DNA from 2 places in the Massilia sp. 01N410 genome. Region 1 is predicted to be linked to the other one. Evidence: predicted binding sites of a transcription regulator. Region 1 holds the regulator's gene; the other holds the start of a gene.
The links. Region 1 encodes sigma-54, which starts transcription at its own class of promoters, with help from an activator protein. Its sites were predicted from a motif close to TGGCANGNAANCTGCTTT; they were not measured.
Positions count from the first base shown of each region.

Region 1 (4,151 bases):
ACAGGAAGTGGCTGCCGCCGACGTCCGGGAACAGGCCGATGTTCACCTCGGGCATGGCCATCTTCGTGCGTTCGGTCACGATGCGCAGGCCGGTCTCGGGCCCGCCCTGGGCGATACCCATGCCGCCGCCCATGACCACGCCGTCCATCAACGAGATATAGGGTTTCGGATAGAAGTGGATCAGGTGGTTCAGCGCGTATTCTTCGGTAAAGAAGTCTTCCAGCAGGGCACTGCCTCCAGTGGGCGTAGCGCGCCCGGCCTGGTGGAAGAAGCGGATGTCGCCGCCTGCGCACAGGGCTTTCTCGCTGCTGCTCTTGATAACGACGGCGTCGACGTTCGAATCGTCGCGCCAGGCCAGCAGGGTCTCCGTCAGTGCGCGCACCATCTCCAGCGACAGCGAGTTCAGGGCCTTGGGACGGTCGAGGGTAATGATGCCGGTGCCGCTGGCAACGCGGGTCTGCACGTATTCGCTCATGTTCTTTTATTTATTGAAATGGAAAACGGCATTGTAGCGCGGCCCGGAAAACGAAAAGGGCGCCAGATGCGCCCTTCCTTGCTTGTGCTGCGCCAGCGGAAGGATCACGCTGTAGCGGCAGCTTCTCCTCCATCGTTGGGTATGCGCTTGAGCGGTGTACTACTGTGATCCTGCAGCATCTGCTTGTACTTCTGCACCTGCCGGTCGAGCCGGTCCATCAGCATGTCGATCGCGGCGTACAAGTCGTGCGCGGCGCTGGCGACGTGAACGATCTTGCCGGCGAGGCGCAAGTTGATCTCGGCCTTCTGGCGTTTTTCTTTCTCGGTGAGATTGTCAATGCAGAGGATGACGTGGGAGTCGATCACTTGATCGAAATGGCGGGTGATGCGTTCGAGCTTGTTCTGTACGTATTCACGGATTGCCGGGGTTACATCGAGATGATGTCCGCTGATAGTGAGATTCATACACACTCCTTTGATGATGCGCTGCCTGTCGTACGCGCATACCACGCACCAGGGCAGCGTTGTTGCAAGAAGCTTGCTGCAAGAGCTTGCTGAAAGAGCTTGCTACAGAGATTTACGGAGGCTGACGGGAGGGATCTTCAGCGCCTCGCGGTATTTCGCTACCGTGCGGCGTGCGATAACCATTCCCTGTTCCCCTAGCATCTCCGCGATCTTGCTGTCGGATAAAGGGTTTTTGGGGTCTTCTGCTCCTGTGAGTTGTACGATGAGAGCCCGGATCGCGGTCGAGGAGGCTTCTCCTCCTGCCTCGGTCGCGACGTGACTCCCGAAAAAGTACTTCAACTCGAACATGCCGTGCGGCGTCAGCATGTATTTCTGAGTTGTGACACGAGAAATTGTGCTCTCGTGTAGACCTAGTGTATCAGCTATCTCACGTAAAACAAGGGGCCGCATGGCAACGGCGCCATGGGAGAAAAAGTTCCGCTGGCGCTCCACGATTGCTTGAGCTACCCGAAGGATAGTATCGAAGCGCTGGCGCATGTTTTTGATGAGCCATTTTGCTTCCTGCAACTGCGCCGCCAGCTGGGATTCCGATTTTCCCTGCTTCATCAAGGTGGCATACAGGCTGTTCACGCGCAGGCGCGGCATCACCTCGGGATTCAGCTGCACGCTCCAGCCGTCCTTCGCGCGGCGCACGATTACGTCCGGCACCACGAAGTCGGAAACGTCGGAAGCGAAGGCCGCGCCCGGATGCGGATTGCAATGGCGGATCACGGCCTGGGCTTCGCGCAGGTCTTCGTCGTCGCAGTCGAGGGCTTTCTTGAGCTTGTTGAATTCGCGCTGCGCGAACCAGGTCAGGTAGCGTTCGACGATGGTCAGCGCCATGCGCCGCGTGACCAGCGGCACGCCCGGCATGCGGCGGATCTGCAGCGCCAGGCATTCGGCGGCGCTGCGCGCGCCCACGCCGGGCGGGTCCATGCTTTGCACCAGCGCCAGCGCGGTGCGCAACTCCTCGAATTCCACTTCGAGTTCGGCCGGGAGGCGCGCATGCAGCTCGTCCAGGGTTTCTTCGAGGTAGCCGTTGTCGTCGAGGGTGTCGACGACGATCTCGACCAGCGCGCAATCGCGCGGCGACATGCAGGTCAGGCGTACCTGCTCCATCAAGTGTTCGCGCAGCGAGACCGGGCTGGCTTCCAGCTGCGGGCGGCCGTCCTCTTCCTCGCCGCCGCTGCCGCTGCCGGAACGGCCAGAATCGCCCCAGTCCATGTCGTGCTCGGCGCCGCCGGCATCGCCGTTGTCGCTGTCGCCGCCTTCGGCTTCGGCGCCACCGCCGCCATTGCCCTCCTCGCCCTGGCTGGACGAGGGCGGCGAGTCGGGCGTGGTGGAGGTCGACGCGCCGTTGTTGATCGCGCCGTCGGCCAGCAGGCGCACCGAGTGGTCGAGCGGATCGTCGAGGCGTTCGAGCAGCGGGTTGTCGCTGAGGACCTGTTCAATCTCCTGGTGCAGCTCGAGAGTGGACAGCTGCAGCAGCCGGATCGACTGCTGGAGTTGCGGTGTCAGCGCAAGGTGCTGTGAGGTCTTGAGTTGCAGCGTCTGTTTCATGACTACATCCGGAAATGTTCACCCAGGTAGACGCGGCGAACCGATTCATTGGCGATGATGTCGTCCGGGCGTCCCGACGCCAGCACCGCGCCCTGGTTGATGATGTAGGCACGGTCGCAGATGCCGAGCGTCTCGCGCACGTTGTGGTCGGTTATCAGGACGCCGATGCCGCGCTCCTTCAGGAAGCGCACGATGCGCTGGATCTCGATCACCGCGATCGGATCGACGCCGGCAAACGGCTCGTCCAGCAGCACGAAGCGCGGGTTGGTGGCGAGGGCGCGCGCAATCTCCACGCGGCGCCGTTCGCCGCCCGACAGCGACAGCGCCGGGTTCTCGCGCAGCTTCTCGATCTGCAGCTCGGCCAGCAGCTCGTTGAGGCGCTCCTCGATGCGGTTCTTGCCCAGCGGCTTGCCGTCCTCGCGCTGCAGTTCCAGCACGGCGCGGATGTTCTCCTCCACCGTCAGCTTGCGGAACACCGAGGCTTCCTGCGGCAGGTAGGACAGGCCCAGCATGGCGCGCCGGTGGATCGGCAGGCTGGTGATGTCGGTGCCGTTGATGACAATGGCGCCGGCGTCGGCCGGCACCAGGCCCACGATCATGTAGAACGAGGTCGTCTTGCCGGCGCCGTTCGGGCCGAGCAGGCCCACCACCTCGCCGCAGGCGACCTGCAGCGAAACGTCGCGCACCACCAGGCGCTTGCCGTAGCTTTTCTGCAGCCCCTTGGCCACCAGGGTGCTGCCGCCGCTCGCGATGGCGGCGGCGTCTGCGTGTACATCCATCATTGCTTTCCTGCTTCCGGTTGCCCGGCCGACGCAGTGCGGCGCGGATAAAAAGTAAAACTGGCGCGGGCCTTGCCGGGCCTGTCGACGCCGCTCGGGTCGTTCAGGTTCAGCAGGACTTCCTTGCGCGCATCGTAGGCGATGAATTCGCCGCCCATTTCACGCATCACGTTGCTGCCTTCCAGCTGCCTGATGGCGGCGTTCGAACTGAACTTGACGACCTCGGTGCGCTCGTCGTACTCGATGCGCTCGGCCTGGCCTTCGTCCCACTGCTCGGGGCCGCTGTCGCGCTTCTGGCGGAACGACGCCGGCTTGCCGGGCGCCGCGACCAGGACGATGGTCTTGTAACCGTCCGGCGCTTCCTTGATCTCGGCACGCTCGGCCTTCAGCAGCATGGTGCCGCGGGTGGCGGTCACGCCGCCGGTCAGGACCACGGTTTGCGTGACCTGGTCCAGGGTCCCGTTGCCCCCGACCACCTTCAGCGGCTTGAGCGCATCCGCCCGCTCCGCCTGCGCCAGCGGCGCCAGCAACAGCGCGGCAGCGGCAAGGACGGCCTTCATTTACTGCTTCCCTGCCGGCGCCGCCGGCGTGGTCGCGGGAGCCGCCGCCGGCGCGGTACGGCGCGGCGCGATGATGATGGTGCCGCGTCCGCCGCCCGGCTTGCTTTCGCCGCTGGTGTCGTTGAACACGTTGGCCTGCTCGGTGCGGTTGTCGTAGGAGATGAACGGGCCGTTCACCTCGCTGGTCATGCGCTTGCCCTCGAGCTGCTTGACGACCGCGTTCGAGAACAGCTTGACCAGCTCGGTGCGCTCGTCGTATTCGATGCGCTGGGCC
Region 1 covers NZ_JBFTRV010000010.1:71,933-76,083, forward strand. The annotation lists gene AC1DOP_RS15050 (enoyl-CoA hydratase/isomerase family protein) at 1-475, opposite strand, end outside; gene hpf (ribosome hibernation-promoting factor, HPF/YfiA family) at 580-939, opposite strand; gene AC1DOP_RS15060 (RNA polymerase factor sigma-54) at 1,042-2,538, opposite strand; gene lptB (LPS export ABC transporter ATP-binding protein) at 2,541-3,317, opposite strand; gene lptA (lipopolysaccharide transport periplasmic protein LptA) at 3,317-3,877, opposite strand; gene lptA (lipopolysaccharide transport periplasmic protein LptA) at 3,878-4,151, opposite strand, start outside.

Region 2 (4,151 bases), on a different contig from region 1:
GCCTTCTTCATCATGCTGACCACCGCCACCACCCTGCACGCGCACGGCACGCTCGACCTGCAGACTTCGGCCCAGGCCGCAACGGCATTGAAGCCGGTCGCCGGCGAACTGGCCTTCCTCCTGTTCGCGCTGGGCATCGTCGGCACCGGCCTGCTGGCGATTCCGGTGCTGGCCGGTTCGGCCGCCTATGCGATGGCCGGCACCTTCCACTGGAAGAGCAGCCTGGATTCCAAGTTCTCGGCGGCGCGCAAGTTCTACGCCATCATCATCGTCTCGACCCTGGCCGGGATCGGCATCAACTTCGCGCCGATCGACCCGATCAAGGCGCTCTACTGGAGCGCGGTGCTGAACGGCGTGATCGCGGTGCCGGTCATGGTGATCATGATGGCGGTGGCCTCGAGCACGAAGATCATGGGCGAGCTGAAGATCTCGGGCCGGCTGCGCGTGCTCGGCTGGATCTGTACCGGCGTGATGGCGGTCGCCGTGCTGGCGATGTTCGGGGCCGGGTTCATGCATTGACGGCTTCCCCCGCACGGGGGGGGAAGGAATCTACTGGAAGGTGGTCTCGCGCTCCGGCGTGGCGCTGATGCGGTGGATCGACAGGTCGGCGCCGTCGAATTCCTGTTCCGGATCCAGGCGCAGGCCCACCGTCTTCTTCAGCAGGCCGTACACGATCCAGCTGCCGAGCCCGGAAATGACGATGCCGAGCACGGTGCCGACCAGCTGAGACCAGATGGAGACGCCGCCCAGCCCGCCCAGCGCGCGGCTGCCGAAGATGCCGGCCGCGATGCCGCCCCAGGCGCCGCACAGGCCGTGCAGCGGCCACACGCCCAGCACGTCGTCGATCTTCCAGCGGTTCTGCGCCAGCGTGAACAGCGAGACGAACATCGCGCCGGCGACCGCGCCGGTGACCAGGGCGCCGAGCGGATGCATCAGGTCCGAGCCGGCGCACACCGCCACCAGGCCGGCCAGCGGCCCGTTGTAGACGAAGCCGGGGTCGTTGCGGCCCATGACGAAGGCGGTCAGGGTGCCGCCCGTCAGCGCCATCAGGGAATTCACCGCCACCAGGCCGTTCATCTTGTCGAGGGTCTGGGCGCTCATCACGTTGAAGCCGAACCAGCCCACCGTCAGGATCCAGGCGCCCAGCGCCAGGAAGGGGATGTTCGAGGGCGGGTGGGCGGCGATGCGTCCGTCCTTCGCATAGCGGCCGCGGCGCGCGCCCAGCAGCAGCACCGCCGGCAGCGCGGCCCAGCCGCCCACCGCGTGCACCACCACCGAACCGGCGAAGTCGTGGAAGGGCGCGCCGAAGACGGTGTGCAGCCAGTCCTGGATGCCGAAGCGGTTGTTCCAGGCGATGCCCTCGAAGAGGGGATAGACCAGGCCGACCAGCACGGCGGTGGCGGCCATCTGCGGGTGGAACTTGGCGCGTTCGGCGATGCCGCCCGAGATGATGGCCGGGATCGCCGCGGCGAAGGTCAGCAGGAAGAAGAACTTGACGAGTTCATAGCCGTTCTTCGCCACCAGGGTATCGGTACTGCCGAAGAAGTGCATGCCGTAGGCGATGCCATAGCCGACGAAGAAGTAGGCGATGGTCGAGACGGCAAAGTCGATCAGGATCTTGACCAGGGCGTTGACCTGGTTCTTGCGGCGCACCGTTCCCAGTTCGAGAAAGGCAAAGCCGGCGTGCATCGCCAGGATCATGATCCCGCCGAGCAGGATGAAGAGCGCGTCGGCCCCGGTTTTGTAGGCATCCATGCAAGTCTTTCCAAAAAAGTGCGTGAAAACAGCGTTAGCACTTCTTGGTAGCAATAAGCGTTCCAATTTGGTGAAGGAAGGCCCTGAGAATGCACCGGCCGCGGGCGGAAGTCACGTAGCGCCCCGTTCGCGTGCGTCTGCACTGCCGAGGTGCAGGCGTGCGCCAAAAAGGAACGTCTCAGCCTTTGACGAGGGCCTGGGCCGCCGCCGTCACCAGGTCGCGCAGCCACTTGTGCTCGGGCGACTGGTGCACCCGCTGGTGCCAGAGTTGATAGAAGCGCATCGGCGGGAACTTGATCGGCACCGTGAAGTTCTTCAGCGGCAGCGTCTTTTCGTAGAAGCGGATGAACTGGCGGCCGGTGGTCAGCACCAGGTCGGTCTGCGTCAGCATGTAGGGAATCAGGCCGAAATAGGGCGACTCGACCGCCACCTTGCGCTGCATGCCCTGGCGTTCCAGGAAGGCATCGATGACGCCGTGATAACCGGGCAGCATCGGCGAGGGCGCCACGTGCGGCAGGCTGAGGTAGTCCTCGAGCGTCATCGCATCGCCGGCCGTGCGGCGCGCGTAGGCACTTTCTGCGCGCATGGTGCAGATGATCGGGTCTTCGAACAGCTTCGAGATGTGCAGGTGGGCCGGCGGCTCGTCCCAGTTGGCGATCACGAGGTCGATCTCGCCGTCCGACAGCATGCGCAGGTAGTCGGTGCCCGGCCCCAGGTGGTGGATGGCGACCTTGCTGTTGGGCGCGCCGCGGCGGATCGAGGCCACCACGCTCGGCAGGAACTGGGTGTCCAGGTAATCCGGGGCGGCGATGTGGAAGGTGCGCGCCGCCTGCTCGGGCACGAAGGGCGACTTCCTGATGAACAGGCTCTCGGTTTCGTCGAGGATGCGCTTGGCCGGTGCGAGCAGGCTCTCGCCATGCTGGGTCGGCACCATGCCGCGCGCGCCGCGCACCAGCAGCGGATCGCCGGTCAGTTCGCGGAGCTTGCGCAGCGAGGCCGAGATCGACGGCTGGGGCTGGTTCAGCTTGAGGGCCACGCGCGACACGTTCTTTTCCACCAGCAGCAGGTAGAGGATGCGGATCAGGTGCAGGTCGAGGTGCTGGGGCAGGCTGCTCATCGGAAGGTCATATGCGTGTGCTTATGTCGAATATACGGTATTTTTCATGTTGAATAAATGGAAACCGGCGTATCTTCTCGTAATCACACGTGCAAAGGATGTGCATGGACTACCTGCTTCCGTATGGCCTCGAATGGATGAACCTGCTGGTGCGCTGGCTGCATGTCATCACCGGCATCGCCTGGATCGGCGCCTCCTTCTACTTCGTCTGGCTCGACAACTCCCTGCGGCCGCCGGCGCCCGGCAGCGAACTGGCGAAGAAGGGCGTGGCCGGCGAGCTGTGGGCCGTGCACGGCGGCGGCTTCTACAACCCGCAAAAGTACCTGGTCGCGCCTGCCGAGCTGCCCAAGGAACTGCACTGGTTCAAGTGGGAAGCCTATTCGACCTGGCTGTCGGGCTTCGCCCTGCTGACCATCGTCTACTACTTCAATGCCCAGGCCATGATGGTCGACCGCAGCGTGGCCGACCTGTCGAGCTGGCAGGCTATCGGCCTCGGTCTCGGCAGCCTGGTGGTGGGCTGGATCGTCTACGACCTGCTGTGCCGCTCGAAGCTGGGCAAGCACGACCTGGCCTTCGGCGCGGTGATGTTCGTCTTCCTGAGCGCGGCCGCCTGGGCGCTGACCCACTGGCTGAGCGGGCGCGCGGCCTATATCCACGTCGGCGCGATGATCGGCACCATCATGGTCGCCAACGTGGCGATGGTCATCATTCCGGGCCAGCGCAAGATGGTGGATGCGATGATCGCCGGCCAGAAGCCCGACCCCGTCTACGGCATCCGCGGCAAGCAGCGCAGCGTCCACAACAACTACTTCACGCTGCCGGTGCTGTTCATCATGATCAGCAACCACTTCGCCATGACTTACCGCCACGAGCACGCCTGGGCGGTGCTGGCCGCGATCATGCTGGCCGGCGTCTTCATCCGCCACTTCTTCAACCTGCGCCACAAGGGCCGGGTCGAATGGAAGTACCCGGCCGTGGGCGTGGTGCTGCTGCTGACGGTGGCCGTGGCGATCGCCCCGAAACCGCCGGCGGCCGCCCCGGCCGCAGCCGATGCCGGCGCGCAGTTCGCGGCGGTGCAGGGCATCCTGCAGCAGCGCTGCGTGTCCTGCCATTCGGCCCATCCGACGCAGCCCGGCTTCGCCACCGCGCCGGCCGGCGTGATGCTGGACAACCCGCACGGCATCACGCAGAACGCCCAGCGCATCTACCAGCAGGCCGTGCAACTGAAGGCCATGCCGCTGGCGAACATGACGAACATGACGGATGCCGAGCGGGCCCA
Region 2 covers NZ_JBFTRV010000002.1:302,842-306,992, reverse strand. The annotation lists gene AC1DOP_RS04010 (Nramp family divalent metal transporter) at 1-519, shown strand, start outside; gene AC1DOP_RS04005 (ammonium transporter) at 550-1,755, opposite strand; gene AC1DOP_RS04000 (LysR substrate-binding domain-containing protein) at 1,934-2,872, opposite strand; gene AC1DOP_RS03995 (urate hydroxylase PuuD) at 2,977-4,151, shown strand, end outside.
Region 2: a site for sigma-54 is predicted at 1,803-1,820, ahead of AC1DOP_RS04005 (ammonium transporter). Genes of this name have one in related genera too.